DNA from 2 places in the Paenibacillus sp. FSL H8-0175 genome. Region 1 is predicted to be linked to the other one. Evidence: riboswitches for the same ligand, from Rfam matches in the RefSeq annotation. Region 1 holds a riboswitch; the other holds the start of a gene.
The links. A riboswitch is a leader RNA that binds a small molecule or an ion and turns the genes downstream of it on or off. The one in region 1 is predicted to bind cyclic di-GMP.
Positions count from the first base shown of each region.

Region 1 (10,543 bases):
TTCTACCCCGTCAAATCCAGCTTGAATAGCACGTTGAGTCGCTTTTTTAAAATCCTCAATTACACCGAAAATTTCATCTTCTGTTAATGCTCTTGGAATTTCTGCATTCGGGCGTTCGGCAGCAATGGCGCTGGAGGAAACGGGTTGTACGCCACGCAATATTTTTGAATCTGTCATTCTTCCTGCATGGAATAGCTGTAAAATAGCCTTTGTTCCATTTCGTTTAATAGTAGATGCTAATCGGCTGAGGCTAGGAATAAATTCATCGGAGGAAACACTAAGTTCACCTTCCCATCCTTTTCCACCCTCTTGTACATTTGCTGCCGCAGTGATGACCGCACCTACTTCGCCCGTTCTTAGCGAATAGTATTTCAATTCATCTTGTGTTACTACACCGTCATAAAAGCTCATTCGCGTGGTCATTGGAGCCATAAACACTCGGTTTTTTAATGTCAGCCCTCTGCGAAAAGTTAATGCTGTGTCTAGTGCTATCATCTTTTTCCCAACTTTCATTAAATTATATTTAGATAAATTATTATATACATGCGCATACATATAAATTACAGCAATGATTTATTCTTGTCAACTAATAAAGAACTGCTGTTGGATACAACAAAAAGCGCTGTTCCGCTGAACAGCGCTTTTCGCTCGTTATGAATCGTCCTTATTATTCTAGTTCGGCCGGTTTTACAATGGCTGCACCTTTATTATTTTTGGAATATTTAGCTTCGATTTTCGTGGTGTATGTATCTTTGGCTCCATCACTTACCAGCACATAACTCAGATCGACTGTCAGCTTTTCCGTTTGCCAGGTCTTAGTATTGACGAATAATTTCCACGTTACGCTTTTGGGTTGAACTGTCTCTCCATCCCAGAGGTTCTCCTGGTCATAGAGTTTGATTATCCCCTTAGCTGCTGTCGGATCGGTTACCGTGAATTGTAAGACTGTTTGTGCGCCAGCAGTGCTGACTTTCATGGATTTTTTATAACTTTTGACCGAATCAAGCATGGAAACAGGATCGTATTGGCCTTTAGAGTAAAAGGCATCCCATTCCGTTTTCTCCAGTCCAAGCCAATATTGTGCATCAGGATCGATTGGCTCCCCGTCATCGTCGTAACCTTCATCTTCAGATTCATCGATCAGTTCACTTCCGTCTACAAGATAGTAAAACTCCTTGTCATTGGCATATAGACTGTACGATGTTTCTAAAAGACTACTAGCGACAGTGCCTGCTGCGGCAAAATTCGGCAGACGGTTGATATCCAGCTTCAGAGTGTTGGTGTTGCTGATACGCACCCCGCTTCTTTGAATATCCTGTTTTTTGGTCACATCCAGATGGAAATTCTTTATTGCTTTGGAGGCTGCCGTTACTTTGCTGATCATCTGATCCGCGGTTACTACTGTTGAGGTAGCTGCTGACACTACTCCTGGATTAGACATCCATCCGATCGTTCCGGACAGCAATAAAGCACCTACTGCCAAACTAGTACCTATTGTTTTGAAAAAACTGTTCATGTACTTCCCCTTTCGGCCCCTTGCGATAATGTAACGCCGTATAGGTCGAAATAATAAAAGAGCTCAAAATAGACTACATATTCTTAGAGCTATCCTTTATGCTTCATAAGACATCCCTATGGCGGCCTGGCGATCATTTCCTTCTGTCGAAAGGTTTTAGACCCATGGCTTTGTGTCATCATCTTTCGATGATTTTACCTTTAACGCGGACATTCAATTAGTTTTAATAGATTACGGACGCATGTCCCACCGCTAATTTTATCATGGTTATAATTACCTGTAAACGACTTATCTTCCATTCGAATTCGCTATGATACTCAGAAGAAATACTACAATCAAAATGAAAAATGAACGATTACATACGCTTATAAGTCTTATTAATGAGAACAGCAAAGACAGGGGGTGCAGCAAAATGAGTGACCGGGAAATTTTCGAGCTCTATAAAGAACAAGTATATTATTTTTGTTACTACTTAATGAAAAATCAGGCAGATGCGGAGGATATTTCCCAAGAGGTATTTGTAAAAGTTATCTTAGCGGATAAGTCGAAGGTAAGAAACTTGAAAGCTTGGATTTTACGAATTGCTTCGAATGAGTGCAACAGTGTGATCAAAAGGCGTAAGACGGGGTGGATGAAAGAAGTACGTAATTATTTACTATCCAGGTCTGAGGAATCAAACCCTGTAGAAAAACGTTTGGATCGACAGGAAACTAAAAAAGAATTACAAGGGTTATACAGTCAGCTTCCCGACAAAATCAGAATGGTAGTAGTCCTTCGTTTTATAAACGAATTGACTGTACCCGAGATCTCTAAAGTTATGAGCATACCCGAAGGAACTGTAAAATCCAGACTGAACATGGGACTTAAAATACTAAATAGAATGGGTGGAACCCAACTAAAGGAGCTGAATAGTAATGAGTCTCTATATTGAAAAAGATAAACATATTCCCCGACCGGATTATGATTTGATGTGGACTGCCATAGAACAAGAAGCATATACACGTCAAAGAAATCTGCATGCCTCCCAGAATATTCCTAGGTCTAATAAAAAGGTTATTCCTATCAGTATTGTCTTCTCATGCCTCTTACTTGTAGCCATTCCTGTATTCGCTAGTATGACGATTAATTGGGATAAAATTGGTGGTCGAAGTGTGAGTAATGCATTAAATAACGGCATCGGTCAACAGTATAATCTTCAAACTTCCAGTTCAGGAGTAACAATGAATTTGAACGGTGTTGTAACTGATGGAGAAAAAATGAAAATGCTGTTATCACTTGATACTAAATCTGATCTATCCAAATATACTGGATTTGCTACAGAGGAAAACATCATGACTAGTGAATCCGGTGCCGAGGCAAAGGTATACGGTTATTTAGAATACGATCCTGAAAGCCAGAAACTCATTGGAGTATATGAGACACCTGATACATTAAAGGATGATAAAAAGGACTACAGGTTTGAAGCACGGAATCTCATTTTTTACAGTGATCGGAATATCCCCTTACAATCTAATCATCAAGCAGGGGATACTATCAATACTGGAGTTAAGCAATATCCAAGCCTTCAAATCGAATCCGTTCGATATGTTTCCAATCAAACCATTATCCGTTACAAAGTCGCTGCATCACCATCTGACTTAGGACGGGGTAACCCACATTTGGTAGTTAGTACTGGTGGTCAAGAGAATGAAGCAATTCCAACCATCATGCCTAACGAAGGATCGGATTTATTTATTGAACAGGTCTTCAATATAACTGAATCAGATTGGAAGGAAGCTAGTCTTCATTTTAGTTACATTGAAGAAGCGAAACGATTTTCAGGTACGTGGAAGTTCGATTTTAACGCAGATGGACAAAAAGCAAGTGAGGCGATTTACACTAAGAAACTGTATAACAGTCCTGAATTTCAAGAAAAGACAGGTATAACCTTAGATCAGCTAGTAGTTACCCCTTTGGATATCCAAATTCTAATAGATGAAAATGATTCGCTTAAAAAAGGAATTGTCCACTATAATACCGCTCAGTTGGTTATAGGTGATCAAACAATCACTGGGGGTTGGAATTTGAAAGGAGATCATTCCGAAAGCTACCAGCATTTATTTCAATTCGAATCTCCGGAATGGTATAACGACTGGTCCGATGTTCCAATGAAACTTATATTAAAGGATGCTGTCATTGAGAAACGTGATACTACTAAGAATTGGATCACTATAAACAAACCTAAAGAAGAAAAGCAGTTCACTTCACTTGATGTCGATGGGTTAAAAATTGAATTCACTTACTATACTGAGGGCGAAAATTTGATTGTCGAATCAACATCCAAATCTTCTGGCTTCAAAAGCGTTAACCAAACTACGTTACGGATTAATGGCAAAGAAGTGGTGCCTGAAATTACACCTAAGGGCATGATATCTACAGGAACTAATATTGATAGCTACAAAGATATCCCTTTCGACGAAAAAATCGAACTGAACCCTGGTATCTATAAATATAGCGATCCTAGCCGGAACGAGGAAATTAAACTTTAATGCAGGAAGTTAATCTATGTCCCGCCCTTTCTAGTTAATCCTAAGGGCGGGTTATTTATGGATAAAATCATTTCTGTTTAGGTATCTCTTTTATTTCCTTCACAACAAAAAAAGCATAGAACGGACTCAAGTCCGCTTTATGCTTTCCATTATTAAGATAAACAATATTTAACCAGCGCATCTCGCACACCATGCTCGTTGTTAGACCCCGTGACAGCATTCGCTGCCGCTTTGACCTCAACCGGAGAATTATCCATCGCAACGCCCATACCCGCGTATGTAAGCATAGAAATATCATTAAAATAATTACCGATCGAAAGAACTTCCTCTTGCGGAATTCCCAGCTTCACAGCCAGATTCTTTAAGGCGTTGCCCTTGGAGGCTTCCGGATGCATCAAGTCAACGAAAAATTCACCACTGCGCAAAATATTGTACTCATGGGTCCAAGTACGCCATTCACGTTCAGCTTCGTCAAGGATTTCTGGTTGTGTAAATACAGTAAACTTAACAACCGGTTCACGGAAATCTTCCCATGCTGGCAGTGTAGCCGGCACGATACGGAAGTGTTCATACATATAATTGGCTTCTTTGGTCAGGTTTTCTACATTATCTACATACATATCAAAAGCCGTATTCACATCATAATGAATATCATGCTTTCTACAATAATCAATATAAGGGTCAAGACCACGAGCATCCATACCGTATTGATGCAGCACTTCCCGATCTTTCACACGAACCGTAGCAGCTCCATTATGACCCAGCACATAACCAGACAGCCCCATTTCCTCCATAAAAGGAATCGAGTTCTGCGGACTGCGGCCGGTACATAACACGATTTGTCCTCCAAGACGTGTAACCTCAGCAATGGCTTCTTTATTCTCAGTGCTCAAGTGGTGATCATCATTCAACAGTGTACCATCTACATCTAGTGCAATCAGTTTGTATCTCATACTCCCACCATCCTTGTCTTTCTTTTTCTATATATATTGAACCTGGCTATTTGAGTTAAGTTTCAGTCGCAACTGCGGTGAATATTTGGACTTCCAGCCGCTGTTGTTTCCAGATTTCTTGATTTATACCGTTTACTAGTGGTTGAAATCCGGAAACAAAGGCGGCCGCTATCGCTCTTACAGTTCCAAATTTCCCCTCCGCCACTCCATTCCCTTATCCCAAGTTTCCAAATTCAATTTATATACCATTTTTTCTCTATATTATTGTTCTGATGCTTCTGTACTTAAGAGTGCCAGTTCCTCTAGCGTAATTTCACGACTAGCTCCCAGTGGCAGGCTTTCATCCAGCTTCAATTCTCCCATAGATACTCGTTTCAGAAAAGTGACTTTTTTGCCGACAGCTTGGAACATTCGCTTCACCTGGTGAAACTTTCCTTCTGTGATGATCAGCGAAATATGTGAGATTACTTTACTGCCGCGTTCTCTTCCCAATATAGTTAGCTGTGCAGGTAAAGTAACATATCCATCTTCCAGCTCGACACCTGCCGCAAAAGCCGCTACATCGTCTGCATCTACGTCTCCCTCAACTGTTGCTTCATACGTCTTAGGGACATGCTTGCGTGGCGATAGTAGCTCGTGAGCAAGCTTTCCATCATTGGTGAGCAGAAGCAGCCCTACTGTGTCCTTATCTAACCTTCCTACAGGAAAAGGTTCAAACTGTACATATTCCTGCTTTAAAAGATCCAGAACGGTCCGATCCCGCTTGTCCTCTGTTGCCGACAGAACTCCCGGTGGCTTATTCATCATAAGATAAATAAATTCACGATAGGTAACAAGCTCGCCGCCAACCACAATTTTATCGTGATAAGGGTCTACATGAAATCCACTATCCTTGACGACTGCACCATTCACGGTAATTAAACCTTGCTTGGCTTGTTTACGAATATCGCTGCGTGATCCTACCCCCATATGGGACAATACTTTATCTAAACGCTGCTTTTTTGCAGTTTTCCCTGATAGGCTCATTCTTACATCCACCTCCAGCCTGCGGGATATTCATTCTTGAGCACACCGTCCTGCCACTTCCCCCAGCCTGCACTATAACCATCTATGCAGACCAGTACGTATCCTTTTTGGGTAGTTCCTATTTTAATAGAGAGACGTTCTTGACTAATCAACAATGTCTCTCCTTTAAGATAGGAAATAGCTTCATTACTCGTACTGGAAAGTGAGACACTTCGGCAGCTCTCTTCAGGGTGTAACGCGGTAGCCATTGGATGTCCTGGGATAAATCTGCCGTTACGGACATGTCCTACATACCATCCTGGACGAATCGCCTTTAATCCATTTAATCTTTCCTTAGGTAGTGGGGAGATGTACAGATGATCACCGAAGAAAATCGGATACCCTTTTGGCTCCCAGCCAAGCTGGTCTTTTATAAAATCTCCATATGCAGCCAAGGCTTGCTCTTCTCCTGAACCTTGACGGCCACGTTCAGCGCCAGCAGCAGATTTATTAGAGAACTTACCTTCTTTCCCTCGTCTGGCTTCTGGTTTGTTTGCGGATTTAATATGAGCAGTGCCTTTTTTATTCGTATTCTGTGTAACTGCACTCAACTTAACTTCGGCTTGATCACGTTCCTCTGCAGATACCTTTGGCCCCACATGCTGCAGCACAGCCATGAAATGTCCTTCACCTTTTACTTTATGCGGCCATAGTCTTGCTGTCCCTGATAGTTCTCCAAAACCAGGAGCAAATGAGCCAGTGCCTCCAACTGTAATCACCGAAAACTGTGGATGTTCAGAAATAAACTCCGCTATAATTTCTTCATTTTCTTCTTTAGCAAATGTACAGGTTGAATAGACAAGTGTACCTCCCGGTGCCAACGCTGTTGCAGCAGAACGTAAAATATCCCGCTGCATGGCAGCATATTTGGCAGGTGTACCTGAATCCCACTGCTTCACCATGTCTTCATCTTTACGGAACATCCCTTCACCTGAGCAAGGAGCATCAATCAAGATTTTGTCAAAATAAAGCGGGAATGCCGCTGCAATATGATCTGGACTTTCGTTTAGTACGATACCGTTGCGCACCCCATATAGCTCTAGATTTTTGGCTAAGGCTTTCGTGCGTTCTGGATGAAGATCATTGGTAACCAACAAGCCTTCTCCTGAGAGCTTGGCAGAAATCTGTGTGGATTTGCCCCCAGGTGCAGCGCATAAATCAAGAACACGATCTCCTGGCTGTACATCAAGCAGTTCCACAGGTGCCATAGCGCTTGGCTCTTGAATGTAATACAATCCCGCGTGATAATGTGGATGTTTACCTGGTCTGGCCCCATCCTCTGTATAGAATCCGGTTGGACACCACGGAATGGGTTCCAGCTCTAAAGTGGAAAGAGCTTGCAATTTCTCCACTGAAATTTTCAAGGTATTAACACGAACGCCTCCGTTAGGATTCTCCTTGTACGAATCCGCAAATTGATTATAATCCGTTCCCAGCAAGTCCATCATACGCTCGCTGAAAGAACTGGGCAGTTGTGCCGCCATGATGCCGTCCTCCTGATAGTACTGCTAAAATTTAGGTGTTTAAAGATTCAAGGAACACCCTTATGGGTGTTCCTTTGGCAATACTCATTTATAGAGGATCATTATTTACGATGAGAAGAGGTCGGTCTTTGAGGACCTCGTCGTTGAGGATTATTCGGTGTGATCACCTCAGCCGCAGAGTTCACTTCATCCGCTAGACCTTGATCAATGATTTCTATAGTCAGATCATAATAAGAAAATGGCTGCTGCTCACACGACTCCATGCGGCGAACATAATCCTTCACTTCCACCACTAGCTTAGCCAAATTAATGCCGAGTGTCACTGCTGAATATTCTTCCAGCTTGGCAGCAGCCCCGCTTAGCATAATCGTTGCACCACGCATATTATTATTACGGCAATGGTACAATCCAACAGCTACTTGGAGAAGTGCTTTGTACAATGGGTCGCGTTGCTTGGCAAGCCATAGCTCTTCGAGCACCTCGTGACATTCGAAATAATCCCGGTCACGATTAAAGTACACTAGATACGCCAAGTACAACGGATCATAAGCCATCCGGCAAACTATCCTTTTTAGCTGCGGAGAGAAGTCCCCGTACATGATCCAGAAGCTCCTTCATCGCTTCCATGTCCTGAGCCTGCCATATTTCGTTAAATCGAGCCTGAGTATCTATAGCCTCATTCACCAAATGATAGAAATACAATTGATGAATAGATTTGAGAATTTGAGTCGTCATATTCGAGTTTTCCTCGAAGGTCTTTTGCGCTTCCAGGATTTCATCACGAATACTGGACATTTCGCTGTCCAAGATGGAGGCTGCTTCAGCTGCGGTTTTCAGGCGCACTCGCATTTCATCCGGCAAGCTTTCCCGATATTTATAATTCAGAGAGTGCTCTATGGTTGCCCAGAAATTCATAGCTAGTGTACGAATTTGGATCTCTGCGAGCACTATTTTTTGTCCCAGAGCTGTCTGCACAGGATATTTAATAATCATATGAAAGCTGCGATACCCGCTCTCTTTATAATTGGTGATGTAATCCTTCTCATACAGGACTTCAAGATCCTTACGAGCCCGGATATATTCGGCCACTCTGCGGATATCCTCCACGAACTGGCACATAATCCGGATCCCGGCTATATCTTCAATGCCTGTCTCCAGATCCTCCATCTTCACATTCAGGCGCTTAGCCTTCTCCAAAATGCTTGACAGCCGCTTTACACGACCAGTTACGAATTCAATCGGCGTGTATTCCTCTCTTTTCTTCAACTCCGAACGCATTGTTTTGAATTTAACTTTCAATTCTTCCACAGTCTGTTCATATGGAAGCAAAAAAGTTCCCCAGTCCCTGCCGTCCATCGCCTTCGTCCTCCTGTCCTTTCGACTCCTTCAATCAGTGATGATCAGCACCCACTGCTTCAGAGATATGACTGAATCCGTCCCGCCGTAAGAGCTGCCGTAATCCGGCATGCAGCCTGCGGTTAACCTCCGGTCCTTCGTAGATGAGTGCTGTATAAATTTCGACCAGACTTGCGCCTGCTCTTATCTTGTCATACGCATCCTGACTGGTGAATATGCCCCCTGAACCTATGATCGGCATCTTCCCTTCAGTCTGGCGATAAATCCTACGAATGATTTCCGTTGACCGGTCACGAAGTGGCTTACCGCTTAATCCACCTGTCTCATTAGCCTTTTCATGACTAAGTCCATCCCGGTTCAATGTAGTATTCGTAGCAATAATACCATCCATACCAGCTTCTGTCAGTGATTGAACCATATACTCCAACTCAGAGTCACTTACATCTGGAGCAATCTTAACCAACAAGCTCTTATTCAGGCCTGTGGCTTTACGCTGAATCTCCATTTCTTCCTTTACTTGTGCCAGCAGGAACGCTAATTCGCTGCCATGCTGGAGACTGCGCAGCCCCGGTGTATTTGGTGAGCTGATATTGACCACAAAAAAATCACCGTACGGATAAAGCGTACGGATACACTGACGATAATCTTCATGAGCCGCTTCATTACTAGTTATTTTATTCCGTCCAATATTTACTGCTATTGGAACTCTGCGATTTTTTAATTTTTTTAGACGCTCTGCCATAGCGTCAGCCCCTTCGTTATTGAAGCCCATACGATTGATCAGAGCTTCATCAGAGGGAAGACGGAACAAACGCGGGCTATCATTACCCGGTTGACCCTTAGGGGTAACCGTCCCCACTTCCATAAATCCGAATCCGATCGAAGAGAATCCAGAAACGGCCTCGGCATTCTTATCCAAGCCTGCTGCCAGTCCAACTGGAGTCGGAAAATGTATGCCAAACAGATCAACTGCTAAATCTGCCGTTTCAGGAACGCCATACATTAAACGCAATGCCGCGCTTCCCCCTGGAACTGATGATGATTTATCCAATCCACCTATGACGAGATGGTGAGCCTTCTCAGGGTCCAGCTTAAAGAAAATTGGTTTACCAAAATTACGATACAACACCGTTCTCGCTCCTTAAGGGGTACTTCACTAATCCACGTGTCTACCCGATTCTGTAGGTTTCTTCTTAATTTTAGCCTTTTCTTGAACAAAAGAAAAGCATTTTACCCTGTAAGTGTGCAGAGAGCTTAACCCAAAGTATAGTAATTTTCTTGTAAACGCATTACAATATAGGGGTAATCAGCGATTAAGAGAGAAAGAAGGTATGCTGGATGTCAACTAAACGTAAACCACCAACTTTGCAGCAAAAGAAAGAAGAAGTTAATCGTAAAGCGCTAATGTGGATCGGCGTAAGTTTAACTTTACTAATTCTTCTCATCATCGTTCTGTTTATAGTTGCCGGGAACTAATTCAGCCAGTGGTATACTTTGTGGGGGTTGGTCTGATCATACGGAGCAGCAGGGTTGAAGCGTTTCGCCGGCAGCAGCTGCTTGTCAGGCAGAACCCCTTTACTAATCACCACTTTTGTTCCTTTTGGAATCATAGCGAATAGTTCTTCCACATCTTCTCGACTC
Region 1 covers NZ_CP150299.1:2,433,230-2,443,772, reverse strand. Annotated here, with positions in the region: gene MHH46_RS10480 (NADH-dependent flavin oxidoreductase) at 1-555, opposite strand, end outside; gene MHH46_RS10475 (DUF6612 family protein) at 668-1,516, opposite strand; cyclic di-GMP riboswitch class I at 1,634-1,725, opposite strand; gene MHH46_RS10470 (RNA polymerase sigma factor) at 1,929-2,447, shown strand; gene MHH46_RS10465 (DUF4179 domain-containing protein) at 2,431-4,044, shown strand; gene MHH46_RS10460 (Cof-type HAD-IIB family hydrolase) at 4,197-4,997, opposite strand; gene MHH46_RS10455 (pseudouridine synthase) at 5,259-6,023, opposite strand; gene MHH46_RS10450 (RsmB/NOP family class I SAM-dependent RNA methyltransferase) at 6,026-7,546, opposite strand; gene MHH46_RS10445 (DUF309 domain-containing protein) at 7,648-8,100, opposite strand; gene MHH46_RS10440 (GTP pyrophosphokinase family protein) at 8,090-8,902, opposite strand; gene MHH46_RS10435 (quinone-dependent dihydroorotate dehydrogenase) at 8,937-10,031, opposite strand; gene MHH46_RS10430 (hypothetical protein) at 10,241-10,378, shown strand; gene MHH46_RS10425 (L,D-transpeptidase) at 10,375-10,543, opposite strand, start outside.

Region 2 (10,543 bases), 1.9 Mb from region 1:
CTTTAGTATCAACCGTACGATCAAAGCCAATCGGATCATCGATATATCGGTCAATGGCTTCGCCGTAGCTATTCGCCAGCATCACCATAAAATCCTTATCACGCATACGGCCTTCTATTTTGAAGGAAGTAATGCCTGATTCAATCAATTCCGGAAGATGCTCATACATAAACATATCTTTGACAGCCAGTGGATATTCAGCAGGATATACATATCCGTCTTTTTTAACCCGATAATCCCAGCGGCATGGCTTCATACATTTTCCCCGGTTGCTGCTCATGCCAAAAACATGGGAACTGAAGTAACAATTTGCACCATGCACAGAGCACATATCCCCGTGAATAAAATATTCCAGCTCCATACCACTCCGCTGACCAAGCAGCTTAGCTGTCTGCAGGTCCATTTCCCGCGAGGTAACTACACGAGTTACACCCAGATCACGCAGCGCATAGATCATCTCCAGGTTGTGAACATTCATCATTACGGAAGAGTGAATAGGAAGGTTAAGCTCCATCTCCCGAATAAGCTCCAACACTGCCATATCCTGAACAATCAAAGCATCTGGCCGAGCACCATCAAGGAAACGCAAGTATTCTCTAGCTTCCTCCACATCTTCCTCACTAAAAAGATTATTCACAGTGATATACACTTTTTTGTCTAGACGATGTGCGATATCAAGTGCCTCTACGATCTCTTCATGAGTAAGGTTATAACCTTTACGCATCATTCTCATATTCAATACAGGTCCACCAAAATAAACTGCATCACACCGTGATTGGATCACTTCCTTGAAAATCTCAAACGTTCCTGCGGGTGCGAGTAATTCGACTTCTCTACCGTTAAAATAACGTGCCATTCAAGTTCCCTCCCAAGTTGATACTACTAATAGGGAATGAGTATTATAACAAAGCTACTGCAATTCCCATGACCACAAACATCCCAATAAAAACAGTATCGAATTTGCCCCACCTTAGGCGGTGATACCGACTGCGGGGAGCATCCATGCGAAAACCGCGGGCCTCCATGGAATACACCAGATCCTGAGCACGCCTAAAAGCACTGGCGATAATCGGGACCAGCAGGGAGACTAACATCCGTCCCTTTTCCTTCAAAGGCAGCTCTTTCAGATCGGCTCCCCTTGAGGCCTGCGCTTTCATTATGATCTGCGATTCATCTAGAATCGTAGGAATGAAACGAAGTGAAATGCTGATCATCAGCGTGATACGGTCAGGGGATAAGCCAAGCTTTTTGAAGGGTATCAAGATCCCCTCCAGCCCTTGATTCAGCTTCCCCGGCGTTGTTGTGAAGGTCAGAAGCGCTGTAAAGGTGATAAGAAAGAACATGCGGATGACCGAAAATGCCCCTAATCTTAGCCCTCCCTCATAGATAGACCAGGAACCAAGAGTCAGCATTACCTCCCCTGTCTTTACAGACACCACCTGCACAATAAAGATAAACAACATTAAATAACGTAAAGGCTTAGCTGCTTTCAGGAAGTATTTAAGCGGAATCTTCGTTGAAGCCATAACGGCTATCGAAAAAATAGCCAGCACAGCCATGGCCATCCACGAACGTGAGAGCAGGATAACAGCTACGTATAATAGCATGCCAGTGATTTTGGCACGAGCATCCAGCTTGTGCACCCACGAACCGGTCTCAATACTCCGACCTAAGATCAGTTTCTCATTCATGGTCATCCCTCTTTCCATCGGGCTTACCAGTGCTTATTGATTCCGCTGGCAGCGAAGCTATAAGCTCTGCCAGACTCTCAGCCGTCAAGCGGGGGGCTTCATCCACAAGACCTAAATGATCAGCAACTGCACGCCAGTAACGAAGGGACTGCGGAACCGTCAAACCACACTGTTCCAGAATCGAAGGATCATCTGCAAGCGCCTTTACACTGCCCTGAAACGCCGTGCTGCCCTCTTTAAGTACAACCCAGCTGTCCGCATAGGGCAATAACTCATCCATCCGATGCGTAACGATAATGATCGTTCTGCCCTGCTCACGACATAATCTCTCCAGCAAGCTGATTAGCTCTGCACGGCTAATGGGATCAAGCGTTGCCGTGGGCTCATCCAGAACGATGACCTCAGGGTCCATAGCTAGCACGGAAGCGATAGCCGCCTTACGCATTTGTCCACCGCTCAATTGGAAAGGATTCCGCTCTAGCAGTGCGAGATCCAGCCCCATATCTGACATGGCCTGACGTGCACGTGACTTTGCCTCTTCGAGACTCATGCCGAAATTAAGGGGACCGAAAATGAGATCCTTTTCGACCGTATCTTCGAACATCTGCTGCTCCGGAAATTGAAATACCAATCCGACTCGGCGGCGCAGTGGCATTAGCTTAGGTGACTTCTCACCAGCCTGAATGGTTACATCAAGCACTTTTACCGTACCCTCGGTTGGTTTCAGTATCCCGTTAAACAATTGCAGCAGCGTCGATTTACCTGAGCCCGTCGCCCCCGCAATACCAACCATCGAGCCAATGGGTACACTGAGGTTAATGTCCCGGAGCGCCGTCAGCTTCCAGAGGCTTCGGTCAGCGTAGGTGTAACTTACTTGCTGTAATTCTATGGCCATAACGTGTCTATAAGCTCCTTTTCACTGGTCGGAACATCCACATGAATACCCTGGTTCTGCAGCTCGCGTGCAAGGCGCCAAGGATAAGGTTCACGCAGATGGCATTTTTCCAGAAGCTCCTCGTTCCGGAACAACTCCGCCGGTGTAACATCTGCAGCCAAACCACCTCCATGCAGCGCAAGCACCCGATCCGATGCCAAAATCTCATCTGCATCATGCGTAATCATGAGGATCGTGTACTTCCCTTCTGCCCGCATATCCTGCAGAATACCGAGAAGGTCATTTCTGCTTCCTTCATCCAACATAGAAGAGGCCTCGTCAAAAATGACGATGCCTGGTTCCATAGCAAGAATGGAAGCGATAGCAACACGCTGCTTTTGACCTCCCGACAGCTCACCCGGATGCTTGGACAACAGATGATTTATTCCTAGTCTCGTCGTATAGGAGTGCAAACGTTCAGCCATCTCTTCGTACGGCAAACAAAGCCCTTCCAGGCCGAATAGGATATCTTCCTCTACAGTGGCTCCAATAAACTGATTATCCGGATTTTGGAACACCATTCCGATACATTGCCGAATGCTTCCGATCGTTTCCTCACTAAGCAGCATGCCACTAACCACAATCTCACCAGCCCCCTTAGGCAGCAGAGCATTGAGCAGCTTGACCAACGTAGACTTCCCGCAGCCATTAGGACCAACCAAGCTAACCCATTGTCCTTGAGAGATAGATAACGTTATATTGTGAAGAATCGGATGCTCGGGATCATAGCCAAACGATACCCCATCCAGAGAGATGACTGCTTGTCCTTCTCCCTCTAAGTCTTGACCTTCGTATGATTCATTCATGTTAGTCATCCTTCCGCTGATGTGACTAATCAGTCCAAAAATTCTTCAAACAGCGATATTTTTGACAATGACGCCACCAAATAACGGACTGCATAGCCCACGGCAATTCCTGTTACTACCCCAGTGATCAGCAGCATGGGAAGATAATAAAAAATACTAAGTGATGCAAATACCATAGAAGCTGCCAGCAGCTGACCGATATTATGCGCAATCCCACCGGCTATACTAATTCCGATCAAGCTTATACTCTTACCTTTGCCACTAATCAGCATCAGCACAAACATAACAACAAAGCTAAAAAGTGAACCAAATAAACTAAACAGCAAGCTTGAGAAGGTACCTAGCAGAAATGCAGTAAGCAGTGTTTTGAGGATGACAAGCAGCAAAGCATCCCGTCCACGTAAAAAGTAAATACAAGTCAAAATCATAATGTTGGCCAGTCCGAGCTTAGCACCCGGCACCAGTCCCATCCCGGATAACGGAATCTGTGCCTCTATTAAACTTAACACTACTGCCACTGCGGCGAAAATCGCAATAATCACTGTTCTTTTTAAAGCTGTTGCAGATTCACTACTGGACATAGGCATCTATATCATCCTCCCCCGACGCACTGGTGATTTCGACTAATACTCTATGCGGTAGACAGACAATCGTCTGTTTGGGCAGGGTAATAAAACCAAAACCTAGGCAAACTTTATCAGCGCAATCGGCATCGTACATTTCAATCCCGTAATCATGCACCTTCAAAATGTTATAGCCGCGTTCCGTGCGGACCTCAATGGTTTGTTCTTCTTTTGTAAGCTTTACCGTTTTAAATAACTCACCGTCCACCGTTACATTGGCTATGAGATTTTTACCGGCCCCACCTTTGTCATCATTGTCCGAAAACCATCTCGGTACGAGAAAAGCGAGCGCAGCAATCAATACGATGGAAATCAGCCACACATCTGCGCGTTTCATAAAAATCTCCCTTATTTTTTAATTAAAATCCAGACTTATTAATTATAACGGTCTACCCTCAATCCTTCAATCAATGTTGGAGTTTATTGTCAGTTTTAGAGAGCTGTTCACAAAATAGGCACGCAAAATAACCCCAGCAGACACAACCCATTCGTCTCTGGCATTTTCAGTTGAAGTTTGTAGCGTTTGCAAAAATATCCAACTTACATTTTAGCCCATTTGCACCGAGATCGCCCATCTCCTCTGGTTTACTAGCTTTTCCGGAATAATTCACAATTAACCCAATTTAAGTTACTTTCAAAATCTAAGCGCCCCTTATCGAGGTTTGTTCCTCTCTAGAATCAAATAAACCTTATCTTGGAATTCATTATTATATTTGCCTTTTAAACAATAGTGTGTTATATTTATATGGTATTTGTTTTTCGATATATTGAATATCCCCACCAAGAAGATGTCAGGCCGACTATTATACACATCGGCATTTTGGACAAAGAGGCTTTATGTTTTCTTGCAGTACTCTTCCTTTTTATGAGATTAAATTCGAAATATAGCATTCCGATTCACACTGGCGCGGTCAATGGAGCCGCAAGGGCAAAAGAGAGGTAGGGCTTTTGTCGTATTGGAAGGATTATTCTCGCCACACGGCTGCTGGAAATAACAAGGAATCAAGACACCCGTTACTCACGAACGGCGGGGGATGAATATAACGAGAAAGCATGACGGTACGTTCCTTATTCAAGGACTACGTCATGTGTGGAAAAATATAGGCGCCCGATAACCGCTACCTAGCGGATATCGGGCGCTGTCTACGTTCAGGACTTATTTTACATATCGACTTACAAAAGCTGTTACTACATCTATATACCCCGCCTTATCCGTATCATAAGACAATCCATGCCCCGCTTGCGGCACTATGAGTCTCTCTTTTGGACTCTGGCATGCCTCATACAATTCATTCATCATAGCAAAAGGTACAAAGTTATCCGCATCCCCATGAATAAAAAGAATCGGGACCTTCGCTTTCCGCACTTGTTTTAATGCAGAGGCTTCACCAAAACCATACCCCGCCTTCAAGCGGGTGATTAGACTTGCACTTTGAACGAAAGGGAAACTTGGCAAGCGATACATGCGTCGTAGTTGGTAAGATAATTGTGCTTTTACTGAGGTATAAGCGCAGTCCGCAACAATAGCTTTTACCTGCGGCGGAAGATCTTCCCCTGAGGTCATTAGCACTGTAGCACCGCCCATAGAGACGCCGTGAAGCACAATTTGAGCACTGGGCCCAGTCTTTTTAATCATGTATTCAATCCATTGCAAATAATCTTTTCGTTCCGGCCAACCAAAACCAATGTAATCCCCTGCGCTATCTCCATGCCCTCTTGCATCGGGAATTAGGATGTTAAAGCCTAAGTTCTCGTAGTAGATTTTGGCGTACGCCCCCATATCCTTTGCTTTACCTGAATAACCGTGGGCTAGAATGGCTGTGCGTCCCGCAGCACGATTAGATTGGAGTAAGTAACCCCTTAGTTTAAGTCCATCTGCAGATACGATCTCAATATTCTCGAAGCTCTGGCGAGAGACCCAATCCTTCCCCTCCCCCCAAGAAGCTCCGGCAACCGGAGGATCAGCCTTCAGATTAGGATTATTACTTAGAAATACCTTTGGCGCTCGTTTAATAGCAATACCATAGAAGAAAAATCCCACATAGATTAGAATCCCTATGATGATTACAGCGCTAATAATGAACCATATCAATTCGCCTTCGCCATCCCCTCTACATTTCTTTTCCAACAAGAGTATACCATCTACTTAGAATGCACCAAACTATCGCAATCATGACATACAAATAGAGCCGCCATCGGAACACTCCCGAAAGCGACTCTATGTTGATCTACCCTTTATTATTTATTCTTTTTGGAGAACTTGGTTCTCATTAATAATCCGATAAGTGCAAAACCTAAACCTGCTACATAGTAAGGTACAGGACTTGATTCACCCGTTTTTGGCAATTCCTTCACAGGTGGCTTACCTAATGGGATCGTATCGTCCACTACGATGATTTCATCAGGTGTTGGTGTTGGCGTTGGTGTCACTGCCGGTACCGGACCTAATGGGATCTCATCATCATCAACAAGTACTTCTGTGCTATTCGACGGTGTTGGTACTGGCGCTGGTGTCGGCGAAGCTACAGGCCCAAGCGGCACAGGATCTTCTGCAAGAACTATAGTGCCAATTACGGATGATGGCGTTGGTGTCGGGAACACCGAAGTCTCTGGTGTCGGCGTTGGTGTCGGCGTCACTGTCGGTGTTGGTGTCGGTGTCGGTGTTGGCGTCACTGTCGGCGTTGGTGTCACTGTTGGCGTTGGCGTCGGTGTCACTGTCGGCGTTGGCGTCGGCGTTGGCGTCGGTGTTGGTGTCACTGTCGGCGTTGGCGTCGGTGTCACTGTCGGCGTTGGTGTCGGTGTTGGCGTCACTGTCGGCGTTGGTGTCGGTGTTGGTGTCACTGTCGGCGTTGGTGTCACTGTCGGCGTCGGCGTTGGTGTCACTGTCGGCGTCGGCGTTGGTGTCACTGTCGGCGTCGGCGTTGGTGTCACTGTCGGCGTCGGCGTTGGCGTCACTGTCGGCGTTGGTGTCACTGTCGGCGTTGGTGTCGGTGTTGGCGTCACTGTCGGCGTTGGTGTCACTGTTGGCGTTGGCGTCGGCGTTGGCGTCGGTGTCACTGTCGGCGTTGGTGTTGGTGTCACTGTTGGTGTCGGCGTCACTGTCGGCGTTGGCGTCACTGTCGGCGTTGGTGTCGGCGTCGGCGTTGGTGTCACTGTCGGCGTTGGCGTTGGTGTTGGTGTTGGTGTTGGTGTTGGTGTTGGTGTTGGTGTTGGTGTTGGTGTTGGTGTTGGTGTTGGCGTCACTGTCGGCGTTGGTGTCGGTGTTGGCGTCACTGTCGGCGTTGGTGTCACTGTTGGCGTTGGCGTCGGTGTCACTGTCGGCGTTGGCGTCACTGTCGGCGTTGGTGTCGGCGTCGGCGTTGGTGTCACTGTCGGCGTCGGACATGGTGTTGGCGTCGGTGTCGGCGTTGGTGTCACTGTCGGCGTCGGCGTTGGTGTCACTGTAGGCGTTGGCGTCGGTGTCGGTGTCGGCGTTGGCGTTGGTGTTGGTGTCGGTGTCGGTGTCACTATCGGCGTTGGCGTTGGCGTTGGTGTCACTGTTGGTGTCAGCGTCACTGTCGGCGTTGGCGTTGGTGTCACTGTTGGTGTCGGCGTCACTGTCGGCGTTGGTGTCGGCGTTGGTCCAGGTTCATCACCATCGTATGGATAGTGGTGAAATTCACCACCACCAGTACCTTTGAGTGAAGCCGCCACTAAAGTACCGTTAATCTGACCATTAATAAAATCAACATGAGCATAGGGGGCAAGTATGCTTCCCATTACACCTATGCCTGCCATATCAAGATACGCAGCTTGGCTAAAGTTAAGCAAAATTTTCTTGCTGTTCAACACGTTATTAGGTAGAAATCCGAAGTTTTTCATTTTTACGTTAGAACCATCAATATTAATAATTGCAGTAGATCCTGAAGGAACATTTATTGTAATTCCGTAGGTATTAGAGACGTTATCTCCTGAAACATTAAAAACATTGACCGCAGGATCTGTACCTGTCAGGGTAAGGCTGCCATATTGGTACACTGTTGTTCCATTCGCCGGCAATGCTGCAAGTTCTGCTGATTTGTCCTTCAAAGACTGACCTACGGCTGAAAAGTCAATCGTACTCCCCTGTCTTTTTGTACCACCCTTGAGGAGCGTTACATTCCCTGAAAAATCTCCCCCGTACACGATATTCCCATAAACAGTACCTCCGTTGAAAGTAAGATTCCCTCCAACAACAAGTGTGTCAGTCAGGGAAACCTCTGCTGCGGTCAACCTATCTCCAACACTATAGTTGGTTAAGTTAACGTTACCTCCAGCAGCAAACCTTCCTTCCGTATCCGAAACTGTCGTTATATCCCCTAGAATAAACACGTTGTAGACCGCTGCAATTCCCAATGTAGAAGAACTACTAGCTCCAGCAACTCCAGCTCCCAATGAGGAAAGCCCACTACCTACCGTCAAAATCCCAGCTAATACAAGCGAGAGTAACGGTTTTATTCTTCTTTTCAAATGGCACACCTCCTAAAACTATGATTTATATTAATCAGAATAATTACCAGAAACTCTAAAGGACCTAACAACAAAAAAGACCGCCAAAAAGAAGTGAAATTCCCTTCTCATGGCAGTCGGACGGTCATTGTGCCTTTAAGACACTTTAGACTCCTGGACTTTGCGTCCCGCCCTTTCAGACGGTTTGCTATTATCATGACTATATATATGTATTACACTGCAAGTCCAGAACTGGTAGCTGAAGCATTCTATCCAATAACAGTCTATGACTTTTAATACTTTTGAATTAATAACAGTTTAGCTCCCGACACCCACAATTGTCAATCAATTCCTTTCGATAATTCCCCGCATTAGTACCACACAAAAAAAGCGCCTAAAGGCGCTTCGCATAAGGTTTTTCATTAAATTTTAAAGTAACTGTATATAGCCCAATATGGATATCCATAAGGGAACACTCAAAATTAAACCAAAAAACAATCCACGCTGGAGGCTGCCCTCTTTTTCCATCATAATTCTCCTTTATTTGCGTTCGATACATTAATTTTTATTATTACAATTTTTAATATAATTTATTCTTCGTTATTAAGTTGTGAATTTAATCACATTGGATAAGCTGTTTAGAAATACCATTGATTATTTTTGGAATATCGGGGTAGAATACGAATATACGTTCCTATTAGAGGTGATGAGATTCATGCATAGAGCAGAAAGCAGGGACAACATGCTGGTGAAATCTTATTTATTGCTTCCGATGATTTTATCAGCTTTCGAACGGGACTCCGCCATTTTATCTACACACTTACGAACACCCGCCCCTTATCTGGAGGTGCTTGGAACAGCTGCTGCAGTAGCTACAACAGATCTAAGGGATGTTCGTGCAGAAATGAGAAGACGGGGAATCAAGGTGTATGAGCAAAACAGACTTAATACTGGAATTGAAGCCAAGTATATATGTCGTGGCTATCATGAACGAATGCTGCTGTTGAATGACATTGTTGCGGCTCAAGCTGCCATCCATATGCGCAGATACCTAGGGCTGGATATTTCATCTTTTAAGAGTTACGAAGAACAGTACCAGATTAAGTAAAGCTGTATAGAAGCCGCTGCGCTCTCTCCCCCCGATCAATTAGTGAACAAAAAAATAGGCCTTACCATGGGAGTTGGCAAGACCTGAGAGAGATATACCACAAAACACTGGGGGGTGTTTGGTGTCTCTAATATATACCTCGAACCTGAAAAATAGCTGATAGGCACATAAAAATTACATTAAAAATATTGTTCGCCGTTCAGAAGTGATTAGAGTGCTCCCACAAGCTTAGCCGACCTTTAGCTGGAATTGGATGGCTTAATGGATGAACCCCTTCAAGCTTCCAGGCAAACCGTCCTTCACTATAGTCGCCAAAATCATATTCGTTCCCATTGATCCATTCCCTTAAATCCACCTCTGGAGTAACCACATAACATCCCGCGAGCTGACCTGTAGCAATAATAGCTCCTGTCGGCAAATTATTCGCTGTATAGCCATGTTTCGCCAATACTGATTTGTACGGTTCCTGTTCACAAATCTTTTTGTCAATCCTCATTCCGGCATGGATGCCTAACTCGCCGCGGTAGGCTGTTCTCCATGAACGAGTTTCAAACTCTTTTTCACCAAGAGCAATTAAGGTCGCCCAAGGCTGCCGTATTGTTATACACCGCATGATATTTATCCCCTTTGTTTATGTTGGACGTTTGTCACGGATGCCACGGATCTCGATCTCGCGTTGTGTAATCTTGCTCACCTTGACCTGATAAATAATCCCAACCGTTTGGTCGATACTCATTTCCATCATTGATCGCCTCTAAAATAAGAACATTTATTTTTATTATATACAAACAAAAGTTCTTATGAAAATATCAATACTACAGGCATTCACCTGTAACTCCCCAGAATCAATAAAGGTCGTCATAATGGAAAGGCTGCTGTTTATTCTTATATTGGTAATGTACTAAATGCTATGC
Region 2 covers NZ_CP150299.1:576,026-586,568, reverse strand. Annotated here, with positions in the region: gene MHH46_RS02585 (peptidase U32 family protein) at 1-856, opposite strand, end outside; gene MHH46_RS02580 (energy-coupling factor transporter transmembrane protein EcfT) at 900-1,691, opposite strand; gene MHH46_RS02575 (energy-coupling factor transporter ATPase) at 1,684-2,586, opposite strand; gene MHH46_RS02570 (ATP-binding cassette domain-containing protein) at 2,577-3,431, opposite strand; gene MHH46_RS02565 (Gx transporter family protein) at 3,461-4,018, opposite strand; gene MHH46_RS02560 (NusG domain II-containing protein) at 4,002-4,391, opposite strand; gene MHH46_RS02555 (alpha/beta hydrolase) at 5,211-6,185, opposite strand; gene MHH46_RS02550 (choice-of-anchor A family protein) at 6,293-8,542, opposite strand; cyclic di-GMP riboswitch class I at 8,651-8,741, opposite strand; gene MHH46_RS02545 (hypothetical protein) at 9,132-9,629, shown strand; gene MHH46_RS02540 (ASCH domain-containing protein) at 9,829-10,242, opposite strand.
Region 2: it holds a riboswitch for cyclic di-GMP, as region 1 does, so the genes downstream of both, MHH46_RS02550 (choice-of-anchor A family protein) here and MHH46_RS10475 (DUF6612 family protein) in region 1, are expected to answer to the same signal.